One region of the Spartinivicinus poritis genome, then DNA from elsewhere that is predicted to be linked to it. Evidence: predicted binding sites of a transcription regulator. Region 1 holds the regulator's gene; the other holds the start of a gene.
What was found. The regulator sigma-54, encoded in region 1, starts transcription at its own class of promoters, with help from an activator protein. The targets are predictions, from matches to a motif close to TGGCACNNNNNTTGCTNT.
Positions count from the first base shown of each region.

Region 2: a site for sigma-54 is predicted at 3,293-3,310, ahead of ORQ98_RS23580 (RtcB family protein). Genes of this name have one in related genera too.

Region 1 is NZ_JAPMOU010000001.1:331,076-335,697, reverse strand. It holds gene rapZ (RNase adapter RapZ) at 1-19, opposite strand, end outside; gene ptsN (PTS IIA-like nitrogen regulatory protein PtsN) at 168-629, opposite strand; gene hpf (ribosome hibernation-promoting factor, HPF/YfiA family) at 653-961, opposite strand; gene ORQ98_RS01465 (RNA polymerase factor sigma-54) at 1,140-2,666, opposite strand; gene ORQ98_RS01460 (hypothetical protein) at 2,695-2,901, shown strand; gene lptB (LPS export ABC transporter ATP-binding protein) at 2,920-3,645, opposite strand; gene lptA (lipopolysaccharide transport periplasmic protein LptA) at 3,655-4,167, opposite strand; gene lptC (LPS export ABC transporter periplasmic protein LptC) at 4,151-4,622, opposite strand, start outside.
Region 2 is NZ_JAPMOU010000047.1:16,661-21,282, reverse strand. It holds gene ORQ98_RS23590 (ATP-binding response regulator) at 1-1,359, shown strand, start outside; gene ORQ98_RS23585 (hypothetical protein) at 1,365-1,736, opposite strand; gene ORQ98_RS23580 (RtcB family protein) at 1,981-3,201, opposite strand; gene ORQ98_RS23575 (HD domain-containing protein) at 3,425-4,075, shown strand; gene ORQ98_RS23570 (NADPH-dependent FMN reductase) at 4,253-4,622, opposite strand, start outside.

The sequences.
Region 1 (4,622 bases):
TAATTATTATTAACTTCATAAATACGCAGAGTGTTTTGTAAATTCTTACTATAACAGAGTTTAAATGATATACGGCAGTTAATTAAATAATAGTCGCCAGAAGAGTGCTTCAAGCGAATATCATAAGAACGCTCACTGCAAATGAATAGAGACAAGCGATGGTAAATTTATGCAGTAGGAACGCTTTGGATTGCTACATCAAATAAGTCTGGATTAGTGTCTGCTTGGCGCAAGTTATTGCGGTAGCTTGAGTTTTCAAATCGAGTGGCTAGCTCTTGTAGGATGGCGAGGTGCTCATTAGTGGCTTCGGCAGGAACGACCAGGGCAAAAATAACATCCACAGGGTGTCCGTCTATTGCGTCAAAGTCGATGCCTTCTTCCAGTTTTAGCAGGCAGGCAAATGGCTTGTGGCAGCTTTCAAGGCGACAATGGGGAATGGCAATCCCATTCCCAAAGCCTGTGCTCCCTAATCGCTCACGGTTGATTAAGTTATCAAACAGCTCGTTAGCATCAATATCACTGGAATACTCGGCTAATAGGTTGGCAATAAGCTGTAAAACACGTTTTTTACTCCCCCCTTGCACCCCGGTAAGGGTGCATTGCGGGAGAAGGAATTGTTCGATTTTCATGCTTTTTAAATAAGTAAACTACTTTAACGAATACTGGCTCCCTGGAGTCGATCCAGGGTTTTCTCTTTATGCTTGCTGAGTTGCCGGCCTAGTTTATCACTAAGTAAGTCAATTGCTGCATACATATCTTCAGATTCTGCTGTGGCGGCAATATCAGCACCTCTTACATGCAAATTCGCTTCTGCTTTTTGGCGCAGTTTTTCGACACTTAGGGTGATTTGCACGTTAGTAATGCTATCGTAATGGTTTTCAATGCGATCGAGCTTTTTGATGACATATTGGCGCAACGCATCAGTCACTTCTACATGATGACCACTGATGTTAACTTGCATGCAACGACCTCCTAATAGGACTTAATGGTTGTTAACCAGCTTCACTTAATTGTAAGGCTGATTGTCAACTGCTTCATTACTGAGTGTAATGCCAGCAGATTTGGTATTGCTTGTTGCTAGTCAATATAACGCATGGTTGAGCGCTAATCTGTTTGATACCTCTACACATGCATCCACTTCATACCAACCGCTTTCGTTCGTTAGACGGTGGGATGGATAGGGATTCACGATATTTGGCAATCGTTCGTCTTGCCACCTTGATACCTTGTTCTTCCAGTAAGCTGGCAATTTTGCTGTCACTTAATGGTTTTTTAGGGTTCTCTACTGATACTAACTTTTTAATGATAGCTCGGATAGCCGTAGATGAGCATTCTCCGCCTGATGAGGTGCTGACATGGCTTGAGAAGAAATACTTCAGCTCAAAGATGCCTCTTGGCGTATGCATGTATTTTTGGGTAGTTACTCGAGATATAGTAGATTCGTGCATACCCACTGCTTCGGCGATATCGTGCAGGACTAATGGCTTCATTGCCTCTTCGCCATACTCTAAAAAACCACGCTGATGTTCAACTATGCGAGTTGCTACTTTCATTAGTGTTTCATTACGACTTTGTAAGCTTTTTAAAAACCAACGGGCTTCTTGCAAATGGTTTTTCAGATAAGTGTTGTCTGAGCTGCTATCAGCTCGCTTAACCAATGATGCGTAATTATTATTTATACGTAGTTTAGGCGTGGCCTCCGCATTAAGCTCTACCAACCAGCGATCATTATGCTTTCTGACAAATACATCAGGAATTACATATTCTGTTTCAGATGGCTGGATGTCAGCGCCAGGCTTTGGATTAAGGGCTTGAATCAACTTGATGCTTTCGGCTAGTTCTTCTTCTTTAAGTTTAGTACGACGCATAAGCTGGTTGTAGTCATGATGACCCAGTAAACCTAAGTGTTTGGCTACAATCAATCTAGCGTTATCAAGAAAAGGGGTGTCTTCAGGTAAGTGAGACAGCTGAATTTGTAAGCATTCCTGTAAGCCTCTTGCTGCCACACCAACAGGGTCAAAGTGTTGGAGGCGTCTTAAGACTATTTCCACTTCCTCTTGGGATATTTCCAACTCTGGGTCCAGGCCTTCCCAAATCTCTTCAGTGCTGCAACTGAGATAGCCATCATCATTGATCGCATCAATGATAGCAATTGCTACCAAGCGATCATTATCTGACATTGGGGTTAAGTTAAGCTGCCATTCTAAATGACTGTGTAAGGACTCTGTTGTGCCATTACGATTACTAAAGTCATACTCATCATCATCTCCTGAAGCTGAGCTAATAGGGGCTGAAGAGGTTTGATAGATATCATCCCAGGCGCTATCAACTGGGAGGTCATTGGGAATTTCTTCTGACCAGCTGGTTTCCTCAGTGCCATCATGGCTGCTGCTTTCAGATGTGCTGTTATCTTGACTTTTGGAGGAATCTGATCCATTCAGGCCAGCACTGTTGAGCTGCTGAGGGTCATTGTCATTACTATCACTGTTTGTTGATGAGTTGTTGTCAGACTCATCGGTCAGCTCAAGCATTGGATTGGATTCAAGCGCTTGCTGAACTTCTTGCTGTAAATCCAGTGTGGATAGTTGGAGTAGTTTTATGGCTTGTTGCAGCTGAGGCGTCATCGTCAGCTGCTGGCCAATTTTCAAAACCAGGGATGGCTTCATTGCTAAACAATTACCTTATAGTGCAATCGTGCCTGTTTTGATTTGGCAAAGTCAACAACAATGGAAGTGCATTCAAAGGCGGTTACCTGAGTTGCTGCTGAACAAGCCACTGAATGTTTCCATTGCACCTATTATTAATGTCAATTGTGTGTTTATTTCAATTGTTTACAGTATTACTGTTGTTGTTTCTTGTGCTCTTACTGGCTTTTTAGCTGAGCTACTAAAAATTATATGAGTATCCTTGCCAGTTGTCTTATATTTTAAAGTCGTGTCCGAGGTAAACCTCTTTTACTTGCTGGTTGGTCATTATCGCTTCGGCGTTACCCTCTGCAATAATATGTCCCTCACTAACTATGTATGCATTCTCGCAAATATCAAGTGTTTCTCGAACATGGTGGTCAGTAATCAGTACGCCTATACCGCGGTCTTTCAAGTGCCAGACAATATCTTTAATGTCTTTTACAGAAATTGGGTCAACCCCGGCAAAAGGCTCATCAAGTAGGATGAAGGATGGCTCAGTTGCTAAGGCTCTGGCAATTTCTACCCGGCGACGCTCTCCTCCAGATAAACTCATACCCTTATTGTCTTTTATATGGGTGATATTGAACTCTTCAAGTAGTGAGTTAAGTTTTTCTTGGCGCTGCTTCCGATTTAGCTCTTTACGGGTTTCTAAAATAGCTAATATGTTTTCAGTGACAGTTAATTTACGAAAAACAGAGGCTTCCTGTGGTAAGTAGCCAATGCCTGCCTGGGCTCGTCCATGCATGGGGAAGTGAGTAATATCTTGTTCGTCAATCCAGACACTGCCATGATCTGACTGGACTAGACCAACAATCATATAGAAACAAGTGGTTTTTCCTGCGCCATTGGGGCCTAGCAGACCAACTACCTGACCACTTTTAATTTTCAAGGAAACATCTTTTACAACAGCACGGCCTTTATAACTTTTGGCAAGGTGCTCGGCTTTCAATATACTCATATACGACTATTATTTCTTTTTGCTACGGGGTTGCAGTACCATTTCAACGCGGCCTTCATTGGTTTTACCGCCTTTTGCATTCACTTTCTGGGTTTTCGCAAAGTAGTCTATTTGGCTGCCAGTAAAGGTATTGCCTTCTTGGAATAGCTTAGCGTTAGTGATTACTTCTACTTTTTCATTGGTAGCGTAGTACTTGATAGTACGACCATAGGCTTTGATAAGCTCTTTGTTTTCTGCTGGTTTTTCACGATAGTGTGCAGGGCGGCCTACAGCAACAATTTTGTTAATCCCATTGCTGTCTGAATAAAGAGTGACTTTATCACCTCTTATTTGAATAGTGCCTTGGGTGATAATGACGTTGCCAGTGTAAATGTATACACCAGACTTATCATCAATATCAGCACTTTTGGCTTTAATATTGATGGGCTTATCTTTGTCATTGGGAAGTGCCCAGCTTAACAGACTAAGCCCGGCAGCTGAGATAGCAATAATCCCTACAATCAAATTACTGATTAACTTCATAGTGTCCCCTGACATTAGAAAACAGTTGAATTCTATCTTTTGCTAAAAATGCGCGCATGCCAACTCCTTGGGTAATAGAGCCGTTGGGTGATGTTATCACAACTGGATGTTGAGTATCGGCGACTTCTTCCTCGGCATAAAGAGTTAAAAAGTCGGTTTTGAGTAAAGTGCCAAGTTCACCATTGGACTTAAGCTCTTTGACTCTTACCTGGTCAGATAACTCAAGGATATCGCCACCAGGTAATAAGCGCCCGTGTTTAGCAGTGGTTTTCCATTGGTCGTCACTAGTTGCCTTGTACAAATCAATATTAGGCTTTGCTAATAAAGATACGTCATTATGTGGGTAATGACTGATTTTGTCTGCAACGAGCAAATAGTCTTTATTCCCCTCTAAAGTAAACTGAGTAACACGAGGGTTTATCAAGTAGTAGTCTGGTGCCTGCTCAAGGTTATTT
Region 2 (4,622 bases), on a different contig from region 1:
CTAGACATCATGATGCCTGGCATTGATGGCTATGAAGTTTGCCGACAGCTTAAGGCCGATGCTGAGACTAATGGCATAACAGTTATTTTTCTATCTGCTCTCGATGAAACCAAAGACAAGGTAAAAGGGCTCAATCTAGGTGCCGTTGACTTCATCTCTAAGCCATTTCAACCAGAGGAAGTACTGGCCCGAGTTGCTACTCAGCTTAAAATTCATCGACTAGAACGCGCGCTATCTGAAAGAAATAAGCAGCTAGAAGCTGATAATCAGCGTATTCTGGAAGCCATGACTGAAGGCATTTTTGGCCTAGACCAGAAAGGCTGTATCACATTTGTCAATGAAGCTGCGAACCGGATGACTGGGTTTAGTGAAGACGATTTGATTGGAAAAGAGCTTATCAATATCCTGCTTAAACCAAATGACCCTGATACTGTTCCTATTCTCAAAACCTTACAGGATGGTTCAGAACAACACATAGAAGACGATGTGTTCTGGCACCATAATGGCCATCACTTCCCGGTTACCTACTCAGTCACGCCAATCAATACCGATCACCACCCTTCTGGTGCAGTTGTAGTATTTAAAGATATTACTGAACGCAAGCAAAATGAAGAAGCACTGCAAAAGGCGCTAGATGAACTACAAGAGCAAAAAGAGCGCCTTACCCATGTTTCCCGGCTAAGCACTATGGGAGAAATGGCTGCAGGGTTTGCTCATGAAGTTAACCAACCATTAACTGCCATTTGTAATTATGCCCAGGTGTGTAACCGGATGATTCAGCGTGATCCTTTAAATAAAGAATCGCTTTCTGAAGCGCTGGAAAAAATTGGCACCCAGGCCAGACGGGCAGGAGACATTATTGCCCGCATCCGTAGCTTTGTGAAAAAGCCTGCTCACTGCCTTGAGAAAGTTGACTGTAATAAATTAGTCAGCGATGTAGTCAAATTGGCAGAAGTAGATGCTCGCAATAACAACATGGAAATTCACCTCGATCTTGCTGATGAATTACCTCTCATTGAGGCCGACCCAGTACAAATACAACAGGTTGCTCTTAATTTGATCCGTAATGGTATGGAGGCTATGGGAGATCGAGAAACCCGCGATATAGGGGTTTGGGTTAAAACAGAGTTGGATAAAAGCCATCAATTTGTCAAAGTATCTGTTATTGACCGTGGCCACGGGCTAACAGAGGACGCTGCGGATAAACTGTTTCACCCCTTCTTTACCACAAAAAGTTATGGCATGGGGATTGGCCTTTCTGTTTGTGAGTCGATTATATCGACCCACGGAGGTAAGTTACGATTTGAAAACAACCCAGAAGGTGGCGCTATTTTTTATTTTACTGTCCCCACAGTTTAAGCCTGTTATTTTATGCCTAAGGCACTGGGTTTAACAGGTTTCATTAGCTGGTCTACCTCTACATATTTAATATAATGTAGCTGTTGTAGACTGCTGATGGTATCTTCAAGCTCAGTCTCGCTTGAAGCAACCACACAAATAATTAACCCTTTCTCTTGAAATGGACGAATAATTTGCAGCTGTTGCTGCCCAACCATACCTGCGACGTTATCTAACATTTGTGGGCTTTGGCGATCCTGCAACGTTTTAAACATCACAATCAGTCGAGCAGTATCTTGACTGGATAACGAGCAGCTGTGCCCTGCGATAGCTTGCCCTACTGACATTTGAATAGCGACAAATACGATACCAACTAATAAGATTACTTTGCGCAACATGGGCTATTTCCTTATAAAGGGTACCTCTAATGATAGAGGTATCTATAAAACAATTGATGCATAAGCAGTCCTGATTATTTCACAAGGAAAAGTGATAGCCAATGCAACCACTATTATCGCCTAATGCCTATCTGACACCTAGATGTATCAATATATTTACAGGTATTGCAAGCCAAATACCTTTTTCCTAAAAAAAGATATTTTATAAGCAGATATCGCTAAAAAGGCTATTTTTTCCAATTAACTAGCCTTTAACACACACCACTTGCTTTAAGGTATGGACGATTTCTACTAAATCTTCCTGAGCCTTCATTACCTTTTCAATGGGTTTATAAGCAGATGGTGTTTCATCAATCACATCCTTATCTTTACGGCACTCAACACCTTTGGTTGCAGCTTCATGTTCGGCCATTGTCACCAGTTTTTTGGCTTTAGTTCGTGACATAACACGCCCTGCACCATGGCTACAACTATTAAAACTTTCCGGGTTCCCTAGCCCTCTTACAATAAAGGATTTTGCTCCCATGCTGCCTGGAATAATACCTAATTGTCCCTCTTTAGCAGAAACAGCTCCTTTTCGAGTCACTAATACATCTTTACCATAGTGATGTTCTCTAGAGACATAATTATGATGACAATTGACAGCTAACAACTCTGCTGAAAAATGTCGCTGTAATGTTTGTTGAACTGCATGAATGACTCGCTTCATCATGACTTGTCGATTAGTAAAAGCATATTGTTGCGCCCACTCGACGGCTGCGACATATTGTTCAAATGACTCACTGCCTTCTGATAAATAAGCCAAATCCCTATCGGGCAAGTGAATATGCCAGCGCTCCATTTCTTGTTTGGCTTTTTCAATAAAATAAGTGCCAATTCGGTTGCCAACGCCTCTAGACCCACTATGCAGCATAAACCATACGCTTTCAGCTTCATCTAAACAGACCTCAATAAAGTGGTTGCCTGTACCCAGCGTACCTAAATGATTAATGTTATTGGTTTGCTGCAATACATGATGCTGCTCAGCTAATAGCTCAAAAGGTTTCTTTAATGGCTGCCAGGCATGTGCGACATCATTTGGTATTTCTCCCCAAGCTCCTTTATCTCTGCCTTTTCTGGCTCGCGCAGATCTTCCATGAGGGACAGCCACTTCAATTGCATGTCGAATGCCGTATAAATTATCAGGCAGGTCAGCAGCAACCAAGCTGGTTTTAACAGCCATCATCCCACAGCCAATATCAACACCAACCGCTGCAGGAATAACCGCTCCAAACGTAGGTACTACACTGCCAATAGTCGCGCCTTTACCTAAATGAACATCAGGCATTACCGCTACCCATTTATGAATAAAGGGCAGACTGGCAATATTATGTAACTGTTGTTTAGCCGCTTCTTCAAAAGGCAAACCACGAGTCCATGCCTTGATGGGAGACTGACCTTTTTGATGGATAACTTCGTATGACATAATAAACTTCCAATAATCGAGATAATTGCTTGCCAGCTGGTTGCTGGTTGTTACTGATTTAAACTTACTGAAAACACTTTTAAGGTTTCCTACAGCATGCACCATGCCAACAATCACACAAAGATCTAAGTCATTGATTTTATTTGACTTATGACATTGACTCTACACACCTTCTATCACAACAATATCTATTTAGATAGATCAATTATCCATAAAGATACATATGAATAACAATCTGCTTTATGACTATTGGCTCAGCTATACCCAACCCTCCCATTCCAAGCACACCGTAGTTGCGGAAAAAGCTCTCAAAAAGCTAGTTGGGCAATATCGCCAACCTTGGCGGCACTATCATACGCTGAAGCATATTGAGCAGATGTTGTCACTCTTTCAACAGTATGAGTCATCTATCAGCTCGCCACCAACAGTATTTTTTTCTATCTGTTTTCATGATTATTACTATTTACCCTGGCGGAAAAACAACGAAAAACGCAGTGCCATAAAAGCCATAAAGGAACTTGAAAAACTTCATTTAGGTTCACTTAGCCATGATGTTGAACACATGATTTTAGCAACTGAAAAACACTTACCAAGTGCAGATCTATTTCCCATCAATAAAACAGACACTGAATTATTATTAGACTTTGACTTAGCCATACTGGGTAGCCAATGGGTAAACTATCTACACTATTGCCAACAAATAAGAAAAGAATATTGGTTTGTACCCCAAAATAAATACCAAGCTGGTCGAAAACAAATATTAATGAATTTTTTAACCCGAGAAAGATTGTATTTTAGCGAACAGTTTTTTGCCCAACTAGAACAACAGGCTAGAGAGAATATTCAGCGAGAAATACAATTATTAAACCAGTAATAATGCCTTATGTGCCCAATATACTCTTCGCGAATATACCCTTCACGAATGATTTCTAGGTATTGTTATCTTCATTCCTAACCACCAAGGATGGTGTGAAGGCAGTTTATGCCTGGTGGAATGGATACCACCAAATAGCGCAAGGCAGGAGCAATAAACTCCCTTCACCCCAGTCATTTAGTTTATTAACTTCTTAGCCATATCAACCACATTACGCCCCAATTGAAGTGCCGTTTCTTGTTGTTCACTATTAACTAGGTTACCTTGCTCATCAAATGCTTCATACGCCTTACTCAACGCTAATTGTTTCGGCAAAGTAATACAGCCCAGCCCATCCAGAATAAACCGAACATTAGGTAATGCCCTGATACCCCCCAACCCACCAGGTGAAGCACTCATCAAACTCACGATTTTACCTTCAAAAGCAGCCAGTGCAGGCTCACCAGAAGAAGGTCGAGACAACCAATCAATCAGATTCTTTAGTGCTGCTGACATCCCTCCATTATACTCAGGGCTGGCTAATAAAAAACCATCACTCTCAGCAAAC